DNA from 2 places in the Leifsonia sp. GW821-FHT13C09 genome. Region 1 is predicted to be linked to the other one. Evidence: predicted binding sites of a transcription regulator. Region 1 holds the regulator's gene; the other holds the start of a gene.
What was found. The regulator LexA, encoded in region 1, represses DNA repair genes until DNA is damaged. The targets are predictions, from matches to a motif close to TCGAACANNTGTTCGA.
Positions count from the first base shown of each region.

Region 1 (11,789 bases):
CAGCACGGCGAGCACCGGCGCGTTGAAGACGCGCACCGGCGGCGGGGCGCCCTCCACCGCCTCCAGTTGCAGCCGCGCCTGCTCGCGCAGCCCGGAGAGCGTGCCGTCCGGGACGCCCTCGACCGGCGCGGTGGAGGCCGCGAGCGCGTCGATGGTCGTGATGCCCGTCGCGGCGAGACGCTCGCGCTGGGTGACGCGCATCCCCGCGACCAGCAGCACGTCGCGGGCGGCCGTGACCTCGGCGTCGCAGGTGTCGCAGCGGCCGCAGACCGTGAACCGCGGGTCGCCCCACTCCACCGGGCCCGGGTCGGCCACGTGCTCGGCGATGATGTCGAGCAGCCGGGCGCGGCGCTTGCGGTACACCGGCTCGATGTCGGACAGCCGGTGCTCGCTGACGGAGCCGTCGCCCAGCAGGAGCTCGACCGTGCCGTCGACCTCCACGCCGGTGCGCCGCAGCTGCTCGGCGTAGGCCGCGAGCTGCAGCAGCGCGGTGACCCGGGCGCTGCGCGCGAGCTTGGAGTCCTGGACGCGGTAGCGGCCGTCGGGCAGCCGCACGATGAAGTCCGCGAAGCCGACGAACGACCCGTCGAAGAAGGTGGCCTGGAAGACGACCTCGCTTCCCCGCGCGAAGGCGTCGGCGGTGCGGCGGACGGCCTCCGCGAGGCTCTCGGCGGTCAGCGACTCGGGCCGCTCGATCTCCGCGACCCCGTCGCCGAAGCGCTCGCGGTAGCGCTCCAGGATGTGATGCTCCTGCTCGTCGCCCAGCCGCGACGAGCGCACGTACATGGGATCCTCGACCTCTTCGGTCTTCTCCAGCCGGCCGAGCTTGACGTCGAGCGTCCGCAGGAAGGCGAACTCGCACTTGGACGCCTCGGTCAGATCGCTGGCGCTGGTGACGATCACACCGTCGAGTAGGAACACACCGCTACGCTATCGGCCGCCGCCGACATCGCCGCCGTGCCCGCGGGCGTCAGCCCTTCGCCGCCGCCTTCATCGCGCGCTTGTGCTCGCGCACCTTCGTCAGCGACTCCGGGTCGACGATGTCGGCGACCGAGCGGTAGCCCTCCGCGCCGTAGTCGCCCGCGGCCTCCCGCCAGCCGGGCGCCTGGAGGCCCTTCTGCTTGCCGAGGAGCGCCAGGAAGATCTTCGCCTTCTGCTCGCCGAACCCGGGCAGCGCCTTCAGCCGGCGCAGCACCTCCGCGCCGCTGGGGTCGCCCTGGGTCCAGATCGCGGCGGTGTCGCCGCCCCAGTCGTCGACGATCGCGGCGGACAGCGACTGCAACCGGCCGGCCATGGAGCCGGGGAAGCGGTGCACGGACGGCGTCTGCTTCATCACGGCGACCAGCTCGTCGGGGTCGAGTGCGGCGATCCCGGCCGGGTCGAGCGAGCCCAGACGGTCGCGCAGCTTGGCTGGGCCGGTGAACGCGGTCTCCATCGCGATCTGCTGGTCGAGCATCATCCCGACGAGCAGGGCGAACGGGGACTGGTCGAGGAGGGCGTCGGCTTCGGCGTCGCCGGTGATCGTGATGGGCATGCCCTCATGCTCCCATCCGGCTCAGGCGAGGAGCAACAGCACCCCGGCGACCGCCGAGAGCAGCGCGAGCAGGAGGGCGATGCCCAGCAGCACCGCGTGCACGCGCAGGAAGGCGGTGGGGCGTCCGGCGGCGTCCCTGGCACGCTGGTCGGAACGCACCCGGGCGAAGAAGCGCGGCCAGGCGATCACGTTGAAGACGGCGTTGACGAACAGGACGAGGGCGGCGAAGACGGTCATGGTCCCTCCAGCGTAGGCGGAACCGGCCGGCCGAACCGCTCCGCGATGAGCGTGAGCAGGGCGCGGGCGGCCGCGCCGGGGCGGGGATGCGCCAGCACGCTCAGCCGCCAGTCCACGCGCGGCGTCAGCGGGCGGATCACGACGCCCTCCGCACGATTGACCGTGAGCTCCGGCAGGGCGCCGACGCCGAGCCCTGCGGCCACGAACCGCGGGATCTCGCCCAGGTCGGACACCTCCGTCGCGACCTCGCGGCCGAGCCCCGCGGCGGCGAGCGCGCGGTCGAGCACGACCCGGTTGCCGAAGCCCTCGCGCGCGTCCACCCAGCGCTCGGCGGCCAGCTCCGCGAGCGGGACGGCGGCGCGGGCCGCGAGCGGATGGCCCTCGGGGAGCACTGCGACGAACGGCACGTCGGCGAGCGGCAGCATCGTCGCGCCGAGCACCGGGTCAGGGAGACCGTAGAAGGCGACATCCAGCCGCCCCTGCCGGACGTCGTCCGCCAGCCCGGTGGAGCCGCTCGGCGACGGTCCGAGCCGGAGGTCGACGGCGGGGTGCCTGCGGCGGAACTCGCCCATGATCCCCGGGAGGTCGATGGAGGTCAGATTGGTGAAGATCCCCACCCGGACCACACCCCGCAGCGGTCCGTCGCCGGCCGCGAGGTCACGCAGCCGCTCGACCGACTGGAGGCCGACGCGCGCCTCGGCGAGCGCGGCCTCCCCCGTGCTCGTGAGGGTGACGCCGTGCGCGTCGCGCTCGAACAGCCGGGCGCCGAGCTCGCGCTCCAGGGCGGCCACCCCGGCCGAGACGGTGGACTGGGCGGCGAAGACGCGCGCGGCCGCACGCGTGAAGTTGAGCTCCTCGGCAACGGCCACGAAGTACTCGAGCTGACGGGTGTCCATGCGACCATGTTCTCGATCGTCTTGACCGATCGCAACCATCGCCTGCCTTCGTTGGACACGATTGCCGCTCGGGGCGGAGGATGTGGGCATGTCGATGAAAGCCCCCGCCACCCTCCCGCGCTCCGCGACGACGCCTTCGGCCGCACGGCCGTGGCGTCTCCGTCACGGCGCCGGCTTCTGGATCGTCGCCGCGGCGTTCCTCGCCGTCATGGCGTTCTCGACCATCCCCACCCCGCTGTATGCGCTGTACCAGCAGCGGAACGGCTTCCCGACCTGGGTCGTCACGGTGATCTTCGCGGCGTACGCGGTCGGCGTGATCGCGAGCCTCTTCCTGATCGGCCACCTGAGCGATTGGGCCGGCCGGCGCCGGATGGTGCTCGTCGCGATCGTGCTGGAGATCGTGGCGGCGGCAGTGTTCCTGGTCTGGAACGACGTGAGCGGCCTGATCGTCGCCCGCCTGATCTCCGGCGTCGGCGTCGGGGCGCTCACGGCGAGCGCGACGGCGCATCTCGGCGAGCTGAGGTCGGTCGCCCGACCGGCAGAGGGGTCGCGGCTGGCGAGCACGGTCTCCACGGTCGTCAACACCGGCGGCCTGGCGCTCGGACCGTTGATCGGCGGCGTGTTCGCGCAGTTCCTGCCCGCGCCGCTGCTGCTGCCGTACGCCGTGTTCCTGGTGGTCCTGGCTCTGGCCGCGCTGGCGGTCGCCCTGGTGCCGGAGACGGTGGAGCGCGCGGAGGAGCGCCCCGCGTACCGGCCGCAGCGCATCTCGGTGCCCGCGGCGTCCCGCGGCGCGTTCTCCGCCGCCGCCGTCGCCGCCTTCGCGGGCTTCGCCGTGTTCGGCCTGTTCACATCGCTTGCGCCGAGCGTCCTGGCCGGGACCTTCCATGTCGCGTCGCACCTCGTCGCCGGCGTCGTGCCGTTCTCGGTGTTCGCGGCGTCCGCGGTGTCGCAGATCGTTTTCGCACCGTTGCGGTCGCGCACGACGCTGATCGTCGCCGTGCCGCTCGTGGTCGTCGGCCTCGCGGGATTGGCGGTCGGCGTGCTGGGCGACTCGCTGCCGGTGTTCCTGGTCGCGGGCGTGCTGGCCGGCGCGGGGGTCGGGATGCTGTTCCGGGCGTCCATCCTGGTCGCCGGCTCGCTCGCCGCACCCGAGCGGCGCGGCGAGGTGCTGGCGGCGATCTTCCTGATCGCCTACATCGGGCTGGCGTTGCCGGTGCTGCTGGTCGGCGTCGCGCTCACCCTCTGGCCGCTCGTCCCGGTGCTGGTGGGGTTCGTCGCGATCGTTGCGGTTCTGTCCGTCGTCGCCGTCCTCCGCATGCTCCCCACGGCCGCCTGACCCCGCCCGACCGCCACCGTTCGCGCCCGGTGGCCGCCCATCGAGTACGCGCATAATCGGTCAGAAGCCGCCGAGTAGCCAGATTATCCGCGTACTCGCGTGTCAGGGGCCGGCGGTGAGTTGGACGCGGAGGGAGTCGACCCGGGTCGCGATCGCATCGTCGGCGGCCCAGCGCTGTGCGAGCCGGGACAGGATGGCGTTCAGCTCCTCGGCGGTCAGGCCCGCGGCGAGCGTGAGCCGCACCACGAGCTCGTCACCGGCGAGGCGGTAGTCCGGGTCGCCCGCCGCCAGCTCCACGTCGAGCACGCCGAGCTCGGACGCGATCGACGCCCGGAACGCCGTCACCACGACGGGGTCGCGGTGGCTCGGCAGCCAGGGCTGCCCCTGCGCGAGCGCCCAGACCGCGGGCCGCCGCAGGACGAACTCGGTCTCGGAGGTGGGGTCGAGCACCAGCAGCTCGGTCTCCTCCGACGCGGCGGCGAGCGCTGCGCGCGGACCGGCGGCCGGGACCGGTCGCGCCAGCGGATTCCAGGCCTGCATCGCCGTCACCGACGAGAACACGGGAAGGACGCGGCGCCCGTCCGGGCCCGCGACGGTGACGAGGGACAGCTCCTGGGTCTTGTCGACCGCGAGCCCGGCGTCGCTGACGCCCTCCTCGCCCAGCTCGGCGACGAGCGGGATGAGGAGGCGCACCGCGCGCACGGCGTCCACCACGGCCTCGGCTCCGACCTCGCCCGCCCGGAACGCGGCGAGCGCCCCGAGCAGTTCGGGAGGCGCGGACCCGTCGTCGTCACCGAACGGGTTGTCGTCGAACTCGCGGCCCGCCCAGGGCTGCCCTGCGGAGTCACCGGGTGAGGCGGCGAATCCGGCGAGCGTCGCCGCGAACCCGGCCAGCCGGTCGGCGCCAGTGGAGGTGGGGCCGGGCGAGGCAGATCCGGAGGACGGCTCCCTGCGACCGCCCTCGGGCCCGCGGTCGCCCTCCTCGGGCTCAGTCGCCGGCGACATCCAGCGCCTCGGGCAGGGTGAACGCTCCGGAGTAGAGCGCCTTGCCGACGATAGCGCCCTCCAGTCCCAGCGGCACCAGCGCGCGCAGCGCGGCGATGTCGTCGAGGCTGGAGATGCCGCCGGAGGCCACCACCGGTCGCTCGGTGCGCTCCATCACCTGGCGCAGCAGGTCCAGATTCGGGCCCTTGAGCGTGCCGTCCTTGGTCACGTCGGTGACGACGTAGCGGGCGCAGCCGGCCTGCTCGAGGCGGTCCAGCACCTCCCACAGGTCGCCGCCTTCGCGCGTCCAGCCGCGCGCCGCGAGCGTCGTCCCGCGCACGTCCAGGCCGACCGCGATCGCCTCGCCGTAGCGGGCGATCGCGTCGGCCGCCCACTCCGGGTTCTCCAGCGCCGCCGTACCGAGGTTGACGCGGGTCGCGCCGATCGCCAGCGCGTGCTCCAGCGACGCGTCGTCGCGGATGCCGCCGGAGAGCTCGATGTTGACGCCGTCGGTCTGGTCGATGACCTTCTTCAGGAGGTCGCGGTTGTCGCCGCGGCCGAACGCGGCGTCCAGGTCGACCAGGTGGATCCACTCGGCGCCGGCGTCCACCCATTCGGCGGCGGCGTCGACCGGGTCGCCGTAGCTGGTCTCGCTGCCGGCTTCGCCCTGCGTCAGTCGGACGGCCTTGCCGTCGGCGACGTCGACGGCGGGCAGCAGTACGAGCTTGGGAGATTGCGTGAGTTCGCTCATGTCGGTGTGGGTTTCCTCTGTCGGGGTCGTTCGGGTCCGCGTGACGGACGGGGATGGCGCTAGAGCGAGCCGATCCAGTTGCGCAGCAGCTTCAGGCCCGCCTCACCGGACTTCTCCGGGTGGAACTGGGTCGCGGTGAGCGGCCCGTTCTCCACCGCCGCCACGAAACGCGAGCCGTGCTCGGCCCAGGTCACCCGCGGCTGCGGGAACGGACCCGTGGCCTCCAGCGTCCAGTCCTGCGCCGCGTATGAGTGCACGAAGTAGAAGCGCTCGTCGCGGATGCCGTCGAACAGCACGGAGTCCTCCGGCGCCTGGACGGTGTTCCAGCCCATGTGCGGGACGACGTCGGCGCGCAGCCGGTCGACCGTGCCCGGCCACTCGCCGAGCCCTTCGCTTTCGATGCCGTGCTCGACGCCGCGCTCGAACAGCACCTGCATGCCGACGCAGATGCCGAGCACCGGTCGTCCGCCCGCGAGCCGCCGGTCGATGACCTCGTCGCCGTGCGAGCGGCGCAGCGCGTCGATGACCGCGGCGAAGGCGCCGACGCCGGGGACGAGGAGTCCGTCGGCCTCCTGCGCACGACGGCGGTTGCCGGTGAGCTCGACGTTCGCGCCGGCGGCCTCCAGCGCCTTGACCGCGGAGTGGACGTTGCCGGTCCCGTAGTCGAAGACGACGACGTCGGGTGCGCTCACAGCGCGCCCTTGGTGGAGGGGATGCCGGACACCAGCGGGTCGAGTGCTTTCGCCTGGCGGAACGCGCGCGCGAACGCCTTGAACTCGGCTTCCGCGATGTGGTGCGGGTCGCGGCCGCCGACGACCGTGACGTGCACGGTCAGCCCGGCGTTGAACGCGATCGCCTCGAAGACGTGCCGCACCATCGACCCGGTGAAGTGGCCGCCGATCAGGTGGAACTCGAACCCGGTCGGCTCGCCGCCGTGCACGAGGTAGGGGCGTCCGGAGATGTCGACCACGGCCTGCACGAGCGCCTCGTCGAGCGGGACCAGCGCGTCGCCGTAGCGGGAGATGCTGGACTTGTCGCCGAGCGCCTTCTTGATGGCCTGACCGAGGACGATCGCGACGTCCTCCACCGTGTGGTGCACGTCGATGTCGGTGTCGCCGCTCGCGCGCACCGTCAGGTCGGTGAGCGAGTGCTTGGCGAACGCGGTCAGCAGGTGGTCGTAGAACGGGACCGACGTGTGGATGTCGGACTTCCCGGTGCCGTCGAGGTCGAGGCTGAGCTCGATGCTCGACTCGCTGGTCGCGCGCTGAAGCTGGGCGGTCCGATTCGTCATGACTGCGAGCTTACCGACTGGGCGCCGGCCGTCGCGGCTCCGGAGGGGCGGCCGAGAGCGCGCAGCGCCTCCAGGAACGCGGTGGTCTCGGTCTCGGTGCCCGCGGTGACGCGCAGGTGGTTCGGGATGCCGACGTCCCGGATGAGGACGCCCCGCTCCAGGAGCGCCTCGAACACCGCATGCGGGTCGTCGACACCCCCGAAGAGCACGAAGTTGCTGCCGCTGCGGTGCGGGAGGTAGCCGAGCTCGGCGAGCTCCACGACGAGCCGGTCACGCTGCGTCCGGATCTCGCCGACCATCGCGAGCATCTCGTCCGCATGCGCGAGCGCGCCGAGCGCTGCCGCCTGCGTCAGAGCGGACAGGTGGTACGGCAGGCGTACCAGCCGCAGGGCGTCCACCACGGCGGGATCGGCGGCCAGGTAGCCGACGCGCGCGCCCGCGAACGCGAACGCCTTGCTCATCGTCCGCGAGATCAGCAGCCGCTCGCGCCCGGGGAGCAGCGTGAGCGCCGACGGCTCGCCCTCCGGCATGAACTCCGCGTACGCCTCGTCCACGATCACGATGCCGCGCGCCGCGGCGTAGACGGCCTCGACCGTCTCGAGCGACAGCGGGGTCCCGGTCGGGTTGTTCGGCGAGCAGAGGATGACGATGTCCGGGTCGTGCTCGCGCACGGCGGCCGCCGCGGTCTCGGGGGACAGTTCGAAATCGTCGTCGCGTCCGGCAGCGATCCAGCTCGTGCCGGTGCCGGAGGCGAGCAGCGGGTACATGGAGTACGTCGGAGCGAAGCCCAGGAGGCTGCGCCCGGGTCCGCCGAAAGCCTGCAGGATGTGCTGGAGCACCTCGTTGGACCCGTTCGCGGCCCAGAGCTGCTCGGCCGTGAGTCCGTGCCCGAGGTACCGGGCGAACGCCTCGCGCAGCTCGGTGAACTCGCGGTCGGGGTAGCGGTTCACCCCGGTCACCGCGACGGCGACCCGCGCGACGATGTCGGCGGCGACGTCCTCCGGAACCGGATGCGTGTTCTCGTTCACGTTCAACGCGACGGGCACGACCTTCTGCGGCGCCCCGTACGGAGTGCGGCCGCGCAGGTCGTCACGGATCGGAAGATCGGAGAGAGAAGTCACCCTTCAATGGTAGTCAGCGCCGCTGGGCGCTTCCGCCGTGTGACGCCCCGGGGCGCCCCCTCCGCGACCCGACACCCGCCGCGCCACTGCGCCCCGCAAAAGGGAGAACCGGCCCGAATCTCCTGCCGTACCCCCTTCCGCAGGAGTTTGCCCGGCCAGTCGCACCAAATCTCCTTCACCCAGGGGTGGCGCTGTCGCGGCGGACCGTGGAGGTGGTATCCCCCGCCCCGCAGGAAAACTCGCCCGAATCTCCTGCCGAACCCCCTTCCGCAGGAAATCGCCCGGCCTGTCGCACCAAATCTCCTGCCTTGGCGGCGGCCTGGGGTGGTGAGGAGTGGGGGGCGGTAACCACCTCGCTCACGCGGGGCAGCTACGCGGCGCTAGGCAGGTTGGCGATGTCCCCCACGTTCTTTCCCCCCCTTGGTCGGCAGCGCCGGCGGTTCTGACGCGCCCGAGCCCCCCCTACTTCTCGTACCGCGTAGGAATCGCCAACTGCTGCCCCGGCGTCACAACCGCCGACGACAACCCATTCAGGCTCACCAGCTCCGCGATCACATCGCGCGGGTCGGCCTTGGGCGCGATCCGCGACGCCACCGACCACAGCGAGTCGCCCGACTGGACCGTCACGTAGTGGAAGGTCACGTGCGTCTGCTCGCCGGTCGCAGCCGCACCCCCGCCGTTGAGCGCGAACACCATCGCACCGATCACGATCGGCAGCGCCACGAGCATCGTCAGCACGACGCGCCCGCGCCGCGTGAGCCGCAGCCGAACACGCCCGGCCGCCTGCGCGCCACCCACCTCGACGTTGTTCATACCAACGCTGTGAATCACTGCTGTGCTCATCGTGACCTCCAAAGGCTCCGGTCGAAGCTCTGTTCCGAATATATCTTCGAATGTTCGAGACCGCAATCCTCGGGCCGGCGAAAAAACCCGCACGTATTTCGAGACACACTCGAACACATGTTTGTCGGGCAGCCGTACTGTGGATACAGTTTCGATTGTCTGGACGTAAGACAACCAGGCACCACCGACATTCGGTTCCCCCGGGTGCCGGCGACGGTCACGAAGGGACGAGCGTGTCGAACGAGAACCAGGCTCCGCGCACGCGGCGCCGCAAGAACCTCAGCGAGAAGCAGCTCGCCATCCTCGACGTGATCCAGCGGTCGGTGAGCCAGCGCGGCTACCCGCCGAGCATGCGCGAGATCGGCGACGCCGTCGGCCTCTCCAGCCTCTCGTCCGTCACCCACCAGCTCAACCAGCTCGAGCTCAGCGGCTACCTCCGCCGCGACCCGAACCGGCCGCGTGCGCTGGAGATCCTCATCGACCTGCCGTCGGCCACCCCCGACTTCGAGAGCCAGACCCCGGTCGGCGACGCCGCGATGGTACCGCTCGTCGGCCGCATCGCCGCCGGCGTCCCGATCACCGCCGAGCAGCAGGTGGAGGAGGTGTTCCCGCTCCCCCGCCAGCTCGTCGGAAACGGCGAGCTCTTCATGCTCAAGGTGATCGGCGAGTCCATGATCGACGCCGCCATCTGCGACGGCGACTGGGTGGTCGTCCGCGCGCAGAACACCGCGGAGAACGGCGACATCGTCGCGGCCATGCTCGACGAGGAGGCCACCGTCAAGGTGTTCCGCCAGCGCGACGGCCACACCTGGCTGCTCCCCCGCAACTCCAACTTCGAGCCGATCCTCGGCGACTACTCCACAATCCTCGGCAAAGTCGTCGCCGTCCTCCGCGCCGTCTGACCCGAGACGTGACTAGTTGCGGGAATCGCCACGGCGATTTCCGCGATTAGTCACGTCTCGGCTGCGGAGGGGTGGGGTCAGGCCCAGCCGAGTTCCTGGAGGCGGGCGTCGGTGAGGCCGAAGTAGTGGCCGATCTCGTGCACGAGGGTGACGCGCACTCGCTCGCGGAGCTGCTCGACCGTCTCGCATGACGCCTCGAGGTTGTTGCGGAACAGCGTGATCCGGTCCGGCAGCTCCCCGAACCCGTAGACCCCGCGCCGCGTCAGCGGATGGCCGGTGTACAGCCCGTACAGCCGCGGCCGAGCGCCGGGCGGCTGATCCTGGATGATGAAGGCCACGTTCTCCAGCGGCCGCACCATGTCGTCAGGCAGACCGTCGAAGACGTCGTCCACGAGCCGCTCGAACTCGTCGTCCGCGATGCGCACCATGCGCTCATCATCCCCGAACGGCAGAGGCCGCGCTCCCCCGTCCGCGGAGAGCGGAACAGGGGTAGCGCGGCCTCGGCCGGCGCGAAGGTCAGGCGTTCACGCCCACGCGCTCCCGCACGTCGCGCGTCGCCGCGATGATGTTGCGCAGCGAGGCCACGGTCTCGTCGTAGCCGCGGGTCTTGAGCCCGCAGTCCGGGTTCACCCAGAGCTGACGGCCCGGGATGGCGCTGAGCGCCGTCTCCAGCAGCTCCGTCACCTCGGCGACCGACGGCACGCGCGGCGAGTGGATGTCGTAGACGCCCGGGCCGATCCCGTGCTCGAAGCCGGAGCGCTGGATGTCGTGCACGACCTCCATGCGGCTGCGGGCGGCCTCGATGCTGGTCACGTCCGCGTCCAGGTTGCGGATCGCGTCGATGACCACGCCGAACTCCGAGTAGCAGAGGTGCGTGTGGATCTGGGTCGCGTCCGCCACCCCGGAGGTCGCGAGCCGGAACGACCCCACCGACCACTCCAGGTACCCGGGCTGGTCGGCGCGCTTGAGCGGCAGCAGCTCGCGCAGGGCCGGCTCGTCCACCTGCACGACGCGGATGCCCGCGGCCTCCAGGTCCGCGATCTCGTCGCGGAGCGCCAGGGCCACCTGACGCGCGGTCTCGCCGAGCGGCTGGTCGTCTCGCACGAACGACCACGCGAGGATCGTGACCGGCCCGGTCAGCATGCCCTTGACCGGCTTCTCGGTCAGCGTCTGCGTGTAGGTCGACCAGTCCACCGTGATCGGCTTCGGCCGCGACACGTCGCCCCACAGGATCGACGGGCGCGTGCAGCGCGACCCGTACGACTGCACCCAGCCGTTCTGGGTGACCGCGAAGCCGTCCAGGTTCTCGGCGAAGTACTGCACCATGTCGTTGCGCTCGGGCTCGCCGTGCACGATCACGTCCAGGCCGATCTCCTCCTGGAGGTCGACCACGCGCTTGATCTCCGCCTGCATGCGGCCCAGGTACTCCGCCTCGTCGATGACGCCCTTGGCCAGCTGCGCGCGCGAGCGGCGGATGTCCGCCGTCTGCGGGAACGACCCGATCGTGGTGGTCGGCAGGAACGGCAGGTGAAGCGCCTCGTCCTGCGCGGCCTGCCGGTCGCCGTACTCGCCGCGGCGGAAGTCCGCGCGGGTCAGCGCGGCCTCGCGGGTGCGCACGGCCTCGACGCGCACGCCCGGTGCGGCGGCACGGTCGGCGAGCGCCGCGGTCGCCGCGGTCAGCTCGTCCTGCACCGCCTCGTGGCCGTCCACGATCCCGCGCGCGAGCACGGCAACCTGGCCGACCTTCTGGTCGGCGAACGCGAGCCAGGTCTTCAGCCGGGCGTCGAGGTCCGGCTCGTCCTCGACATCGTGCGGGACGTGCTGCAGCGACGTGGACGTCGACACGGCGACATCGGGGCTCAACGAGAGCAGCTCGGTCAGCTTCCCGAAGGCG
Region 1 covers NZ_JBXAPS010000001.1:2,261-14,049, reverse strand. Annotated here, with positions in the region: gene AC1ROW_RS00075 (TM0106 family RecB-like putative nuclease) at 1-921, opposite strand, end outside; gene AC1ROW_RS00070 (HhH-GPD-type base excision DNA repair protein) at 971-1,534, opposite strand; gene AC1ROW_RS00065 (SCO4848 family membrane protein) at 1,556-1,771, opposite strand; gene AC1ROW_RS00060 (LysR family transcriptional regulator) at 1,768-2,667, opposite strand; gene AC1ROW_RS00055 (MFS transporter) at 2,756-4,003, shown strand; gene AC1ROW_RS00050 (SseB family protein) at 4,106-5,008, opposite strand; gene priA (bifunctional 1-(5-phosphoribosyl)-5-((5-phosphoribosylamino)methylideneamino)imidazole-4-carboxamide isomerase/phosphoribosylanthranilate isomerase PriA) at 4,992-5,738, opposite strand; gene hisH (imidazole glycerol phosphate synthase subunit HisH) at 5,798-6,430, opposite strand; gene hisB (imidazoleglycerol-phosphate dehydratase HisB) at 6,427-7,029, opposite strand; gene AC1ROW_RS00030 (histidinol-phosphate transaminase) at 7,026-8,150, opposite strand; gene AC1ROW_RS00025 (LysM peptidoglycan-binding domain-containing protein) at 8,613-8,963, opposite strand; gene lexA (transcriptional repressor LexA) at 9,227-9,895, shown strand; gene AC1ROW_RS00015 (metallopeptidase family protein) at 9,973-10,323, opposite strand; gene metE (5-methyltetrahydropteroyltriglutamate--homocysteine S-methyltransferase) at 10,412-11,789, opposite strand, start outside.

Region 2 (11,789 bases), on a different contig from region 1:
TGGGCTCCGGAGCCGAAGAGCGTCACCGTCGCGCGGTTCTGCTGGGTGGCCAGCACGCGCGCGACGACGTCGTCGACGGTGCGGTCGGTGGTCGCTTCTGCGGTCTGTTCTTCGAAATCTGTTCGTTCGGTCATTCACTGTCCCCTGATCCAGGTGGGGTACACCCTAGTCTGTCTGTTCTGCCGTGTTTGTCTGATGGTCCGCGTCCTGTACGGTCCTCTATATGGCCAGCGGAGATCACTACTTCTCACCCGCTCCCGAGAGCGAATTGAACCTGCGGCCGTTCACCGCACGCCTGGCGGGCCAGACGTACGAACTGGTGACGGCGAACGGGATCTTCAGCCCCGAGCGCATCGACATGGGTACGCGAGTGCTCCTCGACCATGTCCCCTCCGCGCCGCCCGGAGGTCAGTTCCTCGACCTCGGCTGCGGCTGGGGGCCTCTGGCTCTCACACTTGCTCTCGAATCCCCTCATGCGACCGTCTGGGCGGTCGACGTCAACACCCGAGCGCTGGACGTGGTGCGCCGGAATGCGCAGAAGCTCGGTCTCAAGAATATTAACCCCGTGACGCCCGATGATGTTCCCGAGTCGCTGCAATTCACCACGATCTGGTCCAATCCGCCCATCCGGGTCGGCAAGAACGAGCTGCACGACATCCTGCAGCGCTGGCTGCCGCGGTTGGAGCCGGGCTCTGACGCGTGGCTGGTGGTGCAGCGCAACCTCGGCAGCGACTCGCTGCAGCGCTGGATCCAGGCGACCATGCCGGAGCTGACGACGACCCGCGCGGCGATCTCCAAGGGCTACCGCGTGCTGCGCGCCCGCAAGCCCGCCGCCTCCTGACCACGCACCAAGCAGCCGACTACGCCGAAAATCCGGTCCTGCGCCCCGGAACGCCTGATTTCTCGCGTACTCGGGAGGTGGGTCAGGCGAGTTCGAGCGTGGCCGTGTAGACCAGCTCGGCCGGGCCGGAGAGCGCGACGTGCTCTCCGTCCTCCGTCGGGAACATCCGCACGCCCACGGTGCCGCCCGGCACCTCCACGCGCCACTGGTCCGGAGCGCCTTCGCCGGCCCAGTACCGCACGGCCAGCGCCGCCGCGGCCGCGCCGGTGCCGCAGGACAGCGTCTCGCCGCTCCCGCGCTCGTGGACGCGCATCCGGATCCGGCCGACGCCGTCGCGCACCAGCGGTTCCTGCGGCACGACGAACTCGACGTTCGCACCGTCCTCGGGCGCGGGCTCGATGTGCGGGATGTACGTGAGGTCGGCGGCCTCCAGCTCGGACTCGTCGGCGACCGCGACGACCACGTGCGGGTTGCCCATGTCGATGCCGAGGCCCGGACGCGCGACCGGCAGTTCCTTGGCCCGCACCAGCGGTTCGCCCCCGGCCAGGCTCCACCGGCCGAGGTCCACCTGGAACCCGGTGAGGTTGCGCTGCACGTCGCGCACGCCGGAGCGCGTGCCGATCGAGAGAGTGTCGCCGTCCGCGAGCTCGGCGAGCCCGGACGCGAGCAGGTAGCGAACGTACACTCGGATGCCGTTGCCACACATCTCGGCCAGGGATCCGTCGGCGTTGTAGTAGTCCATGAACCACTCGGCGCCGTCGTCCTCCGCGAGCGCCTCGGCGCCCTCCGGCAGGTGCGTGGAGCGGACCGCGCGGATGACGCCGTCGGCGCCGATCCCGAAGTGCCGGTCGCAGATCGCGGCGATCTGCTGCGGCGTCAGCGGCAGGCGTCCGTCCGGGTCGGAATAGAGCACGAAGTCGTTGCCGGTCCCCTGACCCTTGGTGAAATGGAGCGTCGCCATCCCCCCAGCCTATCGGCCGCAGGCTCAGCGAACGCCGAGCGCGTCCAGAGCGGAGGCCGTCAGGTCCGGGTCGTCGTAGTCGAGCCAGTGCAGGCCCGGGTAGCGCTTGAACCAGCTGACCTGCCTGCGGGCGTACCGCCGGGTGAGCTGCTGCGTGGCCGCGATCGCCTCCGCGCGGGTCAGCTCACCCTGCACCTCCGCGAGCGCCTGCGCGTAGCCGATCGCGCGGCGAGCGGTCACCCCGTCCTCCAGCCCGAGCGGGATCAGACGGCGCACCTCGTCGCTGAGCCCGTCGCGCCACATCCGCTCGACACGCGCGTCGAGGCGCGCGACCAGCTCCTCGCGCGGCGCCGCGAGCCCGAGCACAACAGTCGGATGCCAGTACTGCGGCTCCTCCGGGAGGGCGCCGCTCACGGGCTCACCGGTCAGCTCGGCGACCTCCAGCGCCCGGACGATCCGGCGCCCGTTGGACGGCCCGATCCGCTTCGCGGCCTCCGGGTCGGCGTCCATCAGCCGCCGGAACAGCATTCCCGGCCCCTGCGCGGCGAGCTCGGCCTCCAGCCGCGCCCGGAGCTCGGGGTCGGTCCCGGGAAAACGGAAGTCGAAGATCACGCTCGAGACGTACAGTCCCGACCCGCCGACGAGGATGGGCGTCGCACCGCGCCCGAGAATCTCGCCGACGACGCGCCGAGCCTCCGGTTGGTAGCGCGCGACGGTCGCCTCCTCGGTTACGTCGAGGACGTCGAAGAGGTGGTGGGGAACCCCCCGCCACTCGGCGGGCGGGAGCTTCGCCGTCCCGATGTCCATCCCCCGGTAGAACTGCATCGCGTCCGCGTTGACGACCTCGGCGGCACGGCCCCGCTCGCGGAGAGCCTCCGCGAGCGCGAGGGAGAGCTCGGTCTTGCCGGTGCCGGTGGCGCCGACGATGGCGATGAGGGCAGGGGCGGATGCGGAAGCAGCGCCAGCCTCACCGGCATCGGGCACGGCCGCCGCGGGGGCGTCCCCGCTCAGCGCTGGCCGTCCGACGGGTCGTAGATCGGCATCGTGCCGACGCCCGGGGAGGTCAGCGGGTCGCGGGGGCGCAGCGTCGGCAGGCCGAGCGACACCCGGCCGGCCGCCTGGGCGCCGTCGCCGTGGGACGGCACCGCGCACGACTCGGCCTCCGCGCGATCCCACGCGTCGCCCGCGCGGGTGCGGCGGATGGCGAGCGGAGCGCCGTCGGTGCTGTCCGCGATCAGGTAGTGCGGCGCCGCCTGCGTGATCCGCACGGTGACCACGTCACCGGGCCGCGGGACGTCGGAGCCGTCCGGCAGTTCGAAGTGGACGAGCCGGCTGTCGCGGGCACGGCCGCTCAGGCGGTGGGTGTCGGCGTCCTTGCGGCCTTCACCGTTGGCCACCAGCAGCTCGACCTCGCGGCCGATCAGTCGCCCGTTCTCCTCCAGGGAGATGCGCTCCTGTAGGGCGATCAGGCGGTCGTAGCGGTCCTGCACGACCTCCTTCGGCACCTGGTCGGCCATGTCCGCCGCGGGCGTGCCCGGACGGATCGAGTACTGGAAGGTGAACGCGGACGCGAACCGTGCCTGCTCGACCACGCGCATCGTCTCGAGGAAGTCCTCCTCGGTCTCCCCCGGGAAGCCGACGATGATGTCCGTGCTGATCGCCGCGTCCGGCAGCTTGGCACGCACCCGGTCGAGGATGCCGAGGAACTTCTCGGACCGGTACGACCGGCGCATCGACTTGAGGATGCGGTCGGAGCCCGACTGGAGCGGCATGTGCAGCTGCGGCATGACGTTCGGCGTCTCGGCCATGGCGTCGATGACGTCGTCGGTGAACGCCGCCGGGTGCGGGCTGGTGAAGCGGATGCGCTCCAGACCGTCGATCTCGCCCGCGGCGCGCAGCAGCTTGCTGAACGCCTGGCGGTCGCCGAACTCGACCCCGTACGAGTTGACGTTCTGCCCGAGCAGGGTGACCTCGATCGCGCCGTCCTCGACCAGCGTGCCGATCTCGGCGAGGATGTCGCCCGGGCGGCGGTCCTTCTCCTTGCCGCGCAGCGACGGCACGATGCAGAAGGTGCAGGTGTTGTTGCAGCCGACCGAGATGGACACCCAGCCCGAGTAGGAGGAGTCGCGCTTGGTGGGCAGCGTGGACGGGAAGGTCTCCAGCGACTCCAGGATCTCGATCTCCGCAGCGTCGTTGTGCCGCGCGCGCTCGAGGAGGCCCGGGAGCGAGCCCATGTTGTGCGTGCCGAACACGACGTCGACCCAGGGCGCCTTCTCGAGGATGACGTTCTTGTCCTTCTGGGCGAGGCAGCCGCCGACGGCGATCTGCATCCCCGCGTGCCGGCGCTTGACGCCGGCGAGGTGGCCGAGGTTGCCGTAGAGCTTGTTGTCGGCGTTCTCGCGGACAGCGCACGTGTTGATCACGACGATGTCCGCTTCGGCGCCGTCCGCCGGCACGTAGCCGGCAGCCTCCAGCGAGCCGCTGAGCCGTTCGGAGTCGTGCACGTTCATCTGGCAGCCGAACGTGCGCACCTCGTAGGTCCGTGGACGCCCATCCTCCGTGAGGGCGGCCGGCGACGGCTCGAAGACGCGGGAGTGCTCGGCTGTGCTCAATTCGGCTGTGCTCAGCTCGGCGGTGCTCGACTCGATGGTGCTCATGATGCGTACGATTCTACGTTCGACCGGGGCCGGAATCGAACGAGCGTCCGACCCCCGTTCGCGCCTACTGGAACCGCACTCCGCCGCGTCGACCGCGCGTCGCGAACGCCGCGTCCATCGCCTGCCGCACCACGGAGGAGTCGTAGCCCTTGCGCGCGAGGAACCCGTGGAGCCGGCGGCGCGCCGTCTCGTCGTCGTACGACGAGAGCTGCCCGATCCGCTTGACGGCCAGCTCGGTCGCCCGCTCCAGCTCGTCCTCGTCCGCGATGTCGGCCAGCGCCTCCTCGATCAGCTCGGGAGCGATGTGCCGCCGCTTGAGGTCCAATTCGATCGCCGACCGCCCGAGTCCCTTGCGGCTGTGCTGCGTGAACGCCAGGGTGGCGGCGAGCGACGCGTCATCGATCACGCCCATCGCCTCGAGCCGGTCGAGCTCGGGACCGTACACCTCCGGAGCGATCTCCCGCTTGGTGAGCAGCTGCTCGAGTTCCCACCGCGACATCCCCCGCCGCGCGAGCTGCCGGATGGTGACGCCCGACGCCTTGCGGGCGAGCCGTTCGGTCTCCTCATCCTCGACCCAGGACGCGTCGGCGGTGTTAGACGCGGCGGTGTTAGACGCGACGGCAGCGTCAGACGCGGCGGCGGGGTCGGACACGTTGCGAGCATCGGAACGCCGCGCAGGCTCGGCCGCCCACGTGTTGTTCCACCGCTCCGACGTCCCACCATCACCGGGAGCCGCGACCTCCTGAGCCCCCGGAAGCTCAGCCACCGGCCGAACCACCCCGGGCTCGACCACCCCACGCTCAACCGCCCGCTCCCGCTTCGCGCCCGGACGACGCAATGGCGTCACCGGAGCCACATGCTCGCTCCCGGAGTCCGAAGCCTCAGAGGGAAACCTCACCACCATGACATCCCCTCCTCATTCTTCTCCCGCAGCTGCCGTCGCTCGCATCACTCACGTCGAGCCGGCTGATCACGCCCCCTTACGAGCCTGCAGCTTCTTCTCCAGCGAGTCCACGTTGTCCGCCTCCGCGGGTGCTGCGGCAGCGTTCGGGTCCGCGATCACGCCGAGCTTGATGAGGATCTTGTGCTCGATCTCGGCGGCGATGTCGGCGTTCGCGATGAGGAAGTTGCGCGAGTTCTCCTTGCCCTGGCCGAGCTGGTCGCCCTCGTACGTGTACCAGGCGCCCGACTTCTTGACGATGCCGTGCTCCACACCGAAGTCGAGGAGGCTGCCCTCGCGCGAGATGCCGACGCCGTAGAGGATGTCGAACTCCGCCTGCTTGAAGGGCGGCGCCATCTTGTTCTTGACGACCTTGACGCGGGTGCGGTTGCCGACCGCGTCGGTACCGTCCTTCAGAGTCTCGATGCGGCGGATGTCGAGGCGGACGGAGGCGTAGAACTTGAGCGCCTTGCCACCGGCCGTGGTCTCCGGGCTGCCGAAGAACACGCCCACCTTTTCGCGAAGCTGGTTGATGAAGATCATCGTGGTGTTCGTGGAGCTCAGCGCACCGGTCAGCTTGCGCAGCGCCTGCGACATGAGGCGGGCCTGGAGACCGACGTGCGCGTCGCCCATCTCGCCCTCGATCTCGGCGCGCGGCACGAGCGCGGCGACCGAGTCGATGACGATCAGGTCGATGGAGCCGGAGCGGACCAGCATGTCGGCGATCTCGAGCGCCTGCTCACCGGTGTCGGGCTGCGACACGAGGAGGGCGTCGATGTCGACGCCGAGCTTGCGGGCGTACTCCGGGTCGAGCGCGTGCTCGGCGTCGATGAAGGCCGCGATGCCGCCGGCCCGCTGGGCGTTGGCGATAGCGTGCAGCGTCAGCGTGGTCTTACCGGAGGACTCCGGACCGTAGATCTCGACGATGCGGCCGCGGGGCAGACCCCCGATGCCGAGGGCGACATCCAGTGCGATCGACCCGGTGGGGACGACCTCGACGGGGGCGCGCTCGTCGCTGCCCAGTCGCATGACCGAGCCCTTGCCGAACTGACGGTCGATCTGGGCGAGTGCGGTCTCGAGCGCCTTCTCGCGGTCTGCGGGTGATGGCATTGCGGTTCTCCTTCGTGGGCTTCGCTGACGAGTTCGACTGTATGGCCGACCGCCGACACTCAAGCTGCCGACGACGGATCCGTGGACAACTCGTTTTCGATTGCTGCCTGTGCAGGAGTTTACCCAGTTCCGAACATATCTTCGAGCGTTCCTCTCCGGCGTGTCGCCCGCACATTCGTCACGAATGTCGACGCAGCGCGCCGCTTTCCCGACATTCGGCACGAATGTCCCGAACGGGTCGTGACGCGATTCGGCACGAATGTGGGGTTTGCGGGGTGCTTTCGCGACATTCGGCACGAATGGCGCGCGGGTGCGAGGGCGCTTCAGCGCTTGGGCGCCGGTTTGCCCGCGCCGTACCAGTGCGACTGCGGCACGCCGGTCTCGCGGCACAGCGCGAGCCAGACGTCGCGTGCCGGAATGCCGGCGTTCAGCGCCTCCTGCGCCGTGCGGTCGCCGAGCTCCCCGAGCACGAGGTCGGTCAGCAGCGCCTGTCCGTAGCCCGAGCCGAACTCGTCGACGACGGCGCGCTGGAACTCGCTCAACTTCATGGGTTCACCTTAAACGAGGAGCGCCCCGCATCGTGCGGGGCGCTCTCGGGAATGTCGTGGATGGTTCAGCGGGAGACGAGGTTCGCGTCCAGAGCGGAGACGAAGTCGTCGGGGATGGTGTCGGGGATGACCGGCTCGAGACCTTCGAGCACCGCGATGCGGTCTCCCACCTCGCGCATGATGACGGAGACCGGGGTCTCCAGCGCGTCGGCCACCGAGGCGAGGATCTCGCTCGAGGCCTCCTTCTGGCCGCGCTCGACCTCACTGAGGTAGCCGAGGGCGACACTCGCCTTGCTCGCGACCTGACGCAGGGTGCGGCCCTTCTGCAGGCGGAAGTCCCTGAGCACGTCGCCGATTTCCTGACGTACAAGAATCATTTCGGAGCCTCCTTCTTCTACCCTGCCGACGTATCGAATGGATGCCAACTGTACCGCATCCATGTCAGTCACGATATCCGCGACGACTGGGCTTTCGTTGTGAATGCAACGAGGTGTAACCCAATGGAAACACTGGCTATTCCCGGGTGTCAGCGCTCGACGATCCCGAGCTCGACGGCCAGTTCGCGCACCGCCCGGGCGACGGTCTGCGAGCGGATCGACTGCCGGTCCCCCGCCAGCCTCAGCTCGACCGAGCGGACTCCCGCCGCCGACGCGACGCCGACGTAGACCGTGCCCACCGCGCGGCCGCCCTGCGGCTCCGGGCCGGCCACCCCGGTGGTCGAGGCGCCGAGGTCGGCGGGGCGCCCGGCGACGGCGAGCCGCTCCCGCACTCCGGCCGCGAGCTGGCGCGCCACCTCCGGGTCGACGGGCCCCTCGCGCTCCAGGAGGCCCGCGTCCACCCCGAGCAGGGTGTGCTTGAGCTCGCTCGCGTAGACGACCGCCGCGCCGAGCACGACCGCCGAAGCCCCGGGGACGCGCGTGAGCTCGGCCGCGAGGCCTCCCCCGGTCAGCGACTCGGCGACAGCGACCGTCAGGCGGCGCTCGATGAGCGTGCGCACCACCCGGAAGGTGAGGTCGGCCGCGGCGACGTCGTCAGGCCCCGGCACGCTTGGCCTTCCGGCCGCGGTAGGCCTGCCAGAGGTAGTCGAAGCCCGTCACGACGGTCAGGATCACGGCCGCGGTCATCAGGATGCCGTTCACCCAGAAGATCCAGTCGCCGAAGATCGTCCAGAGCGGGAACAATGCGAACGAGATCGCGACCGACTGCACGACGGTCTTGATCTTGCCGCCGCGGGAGGCCGCGATGACGCCTTGGCGGATCACGACGAACCGGTAGACGGTGATCCCGATCTCGCGCACGAGGATGACGATGGTGACCCACCACGGCAGCTCGTTCAGGATCGAGAGCGACACCAGCGCGCCACCGGTCAGCACCTTGTCGGCGATCGGGTCGAGCAGCTTGCCGAGGTCGGTGACCGTGTTGTTGCGGCGTGCGATCGCGCCGTCGACCCCGTCGGTGGCGATGGCGAGCACGAACAGCACCGCCGCCGTCCATCGCAGCGGGCCGTCGTGGCCGGCGTCGGCGAGCAGCATCCAGATGAACACCGGCGCGAGGAGGATACGCACCACCGTGATCAGGTTGGGCACGTTCCAGTTGCTCGCGCGGTTCGTCCTGCCGTCCGCCGCGGCCGGCGGAGGCGTGTCGGGCACCGACATCGCGGTCTACTCCCTGCCGGTCAGCTGCCAGGCGTCCTCGTCCGAGTCGCCGTCCACCTCAGGATAGCCCTCGGTCATGGCCGCGACAGGGTCGGCTCCGTAGCGGTCGCCGTCGTCGTGGGCGTCGGCCGCGGGCGGTGCGGCCGGTGCGGGCGCGGCAGCAGGACGCGCCGGCGGCTCCTCGCCGCGCAGCCGCGCCAGCACCTGCGGCAGCTGCTCCGCGGTCACGAGCACGTCGCGGGCCTTCGAGCCCTCGGAGGGACCGACGATCTCGCGGGACTCCAGGAGGTCCATGAGCCGGCCCGCCTTGGCGAAGCCGACCCGCAGCTTGCGCTGCAGCATCGACGTGGAGCCGAACTGCGACGAGACGACGAGCTCGGCCGCCGCGAGCAGCAGCTCCAGGTCGTCGCCGATGTCCGAGTCGATCTGCTTCTTCTCCGCGCCCGCGGTGACGTCCTGCCGGTACTCCGGCCGGGCCTGGCGGGTGACGTGGTCGACGACCTTCTGGATTTCATCCTCGTTCACCCACGCGCCCTGAACGCGCAGCGCCTTGGAGGCGCCCATCGGCAGGAAGAGGCCGTCGCCCTGGCCGATGAGCTTGTCGGCGCCCGGCTGGTCGAGGATGACCCGCGAGTCGGTGACGCTGGTCACCGCGAACGCGAGGCGTGACGGCACGTTGGCCTTGATGAGGCCGGTGACGACGTCCACCGACGGACGCTGCGTCGCGAGCACCAGGTGGATTCCGGAGGCGCGCGCGAGCTGGGTGATGCGGACGATGGAGTCCTCGACGTCGCGCGGGGCGACCATCATCAGGTCGGCGAGCTCGTCCACGACCACGAGCAGGTACGGGTAGGGCTTGAGCTTGCGCTCGCTTCCCTCCGGAAGCACGATCTCGTTGTTGACGACGGCCTTGTTGAAGTCGTCGATGTGCCGGAACCCGAAGCTGGCCAGGTCGTCGTACCGCATGTCCATCTCTTTGACGACCCACTGCAGGGCCTCGGCGGCCTTCTTCGGGTTCGTGATGATGGGCGTGATGAGGTGCGGGACGCCGCCGTAGATGGTGAGCTCGACGCGCTTCGGGTCGATGAGCACCATCCGGACCTCGGACGGCTTCGCGCGCATCAGGAGGCTGGTGATCATCGAGTTGACGAAGCTCGACTTTCCGGAGCCGGTCGAGCCGGCCACCAGGAGGTGCGGCATCTTGGCGAGGTTCGCGACCACGAAGCCGCCGCCGACGTCCTTGCCGACGCCGATGGTCATCGGGTGGACGCTCTTGGCCGCCGCCGGGGAGCGGAGGATGTCGCCGAGCGACACGATCTCGCGGTCGCTGTTCGGGATCTCGACGCCGATCGCGGACTTGCCCGGGATCGGCGAGAGGATGCGGACCTCGTTGCTCGCGACCGCATACGAGAGGTTCTTGCTGAGCGCGGTGACCCGCTCGACCTTGACGCCGGGGCCGAGCTCGATCTCGTACTGGGTGACGGTCGGGCCGCGCGAGTACCCGGTCACCTTGGCGTCGACCCCGAACTGGGTCAGCACCTCGGTGATCGCGGCGACGATCTCCTCGTTGGCGCTGGAACGGATCTTCGCGGGCGTGCCCGCCGAGAGCATTGTGGCCGAGGGGAGGTTGTAGGGCGCGGTCGGCTGCGCCTCGCCCTCGTCCATCGCGACGGTCTCGTCGAAGTCGTCGGCGCCGGCCTGGAAGCCGGGCAGCACCGCGGGCGCGGTCGGCACGAGGGGCGCCGCGGCCGCGGTCGGCGGCACCTCGCCGGTGAAGCGCTGGAGCACGCTCTCCGCGTGGGCGAGCTCGCTGAGCACTTCGGTGTTGTAGTGGTCGCTCGCCGGGTCCGGCTCCAGGACGGACGCGAACTCGCCCTTGCCGCGCGCGGGCGTGCCGAACACGTCGGTGAGGTCGGCGGGCGCCTCGTAGTCCGGGTCCTCCTCGCGCTGCGACTTGTTGCGCCGCCACCACGGCAACGCGGTCTCGCCCTCCGGTTCGTCCAGGCCGTCGAGCTCGACCTGCTCGGTGTGCTGGTTCTTGCGCTCGTCCTTGGCCTCCTGACGCTCCTCCTCCGTGGGCAGCTGGGCGCCGAACAGGTAGGCGTACAGCTCACGGATGCGGGCGGGCAGCTTGTTGGGCGGCGTCTTGGTGATGATGAAGAGGCTGAGGATCAGCAGCAGGATGATGATCGCCGCGGCCCCGTAGGGCGTGATCAGCCAGGAGAGCGGGGCGGCGATCAGCCAGCCCAGCATCCCGCCGGCCTGGGCGAGAGCGGCGACCCCGTCGGTGGGCGACGGATGGTGGCTGAACAGGTGGCAGAGCCCGGAGATCATCAGCAGCAGGATGCCGAGGCCGATCCCGATGCGCGTGTTGTCGTGCACGGAGCTGGGATGGCGGAACAGCCACGCGGCGAAGATCACCATGATCACCGGGAGCGCGAACGCGACCCGGCCGAAGAGCAGGCCGAACGTCCAGGAGTCGAGCGTGCGCGCGACCTGGTCGTTGATCAGGAACCACTCGACGACGACGCCGGCGATGGCGAGCAGCACGAGGAAGAACGGGAAGCCGTCGCGCCGTTCCTCCTTGCTCAGCTTCTCCGGACCGAGCGCGCGGAACGCGCCGCCGGTGAGGTGCGCCAGGCCCATCCACGCGCGGACGAGCGGACTCGGCGCGTCGTCGGCGGCCGGGTACGCGACGGTCTTCTGGGTCTGCGTCTTCGTCGGGGTCTTGGCGGCCGTCTTGCGCGCCGTCGAGCCGCCGCGGCCGGACCCCCGGGCGGACGAAGTCGACTTGGTGCTCGTAGCCATAGGTTCAACGCTACTTCGGACCCCCGGCAGGGGGACGGATCACGCGCTGAGATTGGGGAAAATCGGCGGCGACGCGCGGGCTGTGAGGACTGACCGGGCGCTCAGCGCACGGCGCGGACCATCGTGTCGGCCGTCGCGCGCGACTGCACCGTCACGTAGCCCTCGCTCACGTAGAGCCGCTGGGCGAAGTTCGCCCGCTCGACGCTCAGGCTCAGCCGGTTGGCGCCGGAGCCGGCGGCCAGCCTCCCGAGCTCCTGGAGCAGCGCGCG
Region 2 covers NZ_JBXAPS010000003.1:1,481-13,269, forward strand. Annotated here, with positions in the region: gene hflX (GTPase HflX) at 1-134, opposite strand, end outside; gene AC1ROW_RS11395 (class I SAM-dependent methyltransferase) at 224-841, shown strand; gene dapF (diaminopimelate epimerase) at 924-1,802, opposite strand; gene miaA (tRNA (adenosine(37)-N6)-dimethylallyltransferase MiaA) at 1,827-2,786, opposite strand; gene miaB (tRNA (N6-isopentenyl adenosine(37)-C2)-methylthiotransferase MiaB) at 2,810-4,459, opposite strand; gene AC1ROW_RS11415 (regulatory protein RecX) at 4,524-5,111, opposite strand; gene recA (recombinase RecA) at 5,430-6,509, opposite strand; gene AC1ROW_RS11425 (DUF3046 domain-containing protein) at 6,833-7,057, opposite strand; gene AC1ROW_RS11430 (helix-turn-helix domain-containing protein) at 7,123-7,434, opposite strand; gene AC1ROW_RS11435 (CinA family protein) at 7,584-8,102, opposite strand; gene pgsA (CDP-diacylglycerol--glycerol-3-phosphate 3-phosphatidyltransferase) at 8,089-8,712, opposite strand; gene AC1ROW_RS11445 (FtsK/SpoIIIE family DNA translocase) at 8,719-11,520, opposite strand; gene AC1ROW_RS11450 (GNAT family N-acetyltransferase) at 11,622-11,789, opposite strand, start outside.
Region 2: a site for LexA is predicted at 6,639-6,654, ahead of recA (recombinase RecA). Genes of this name have one in related genera too.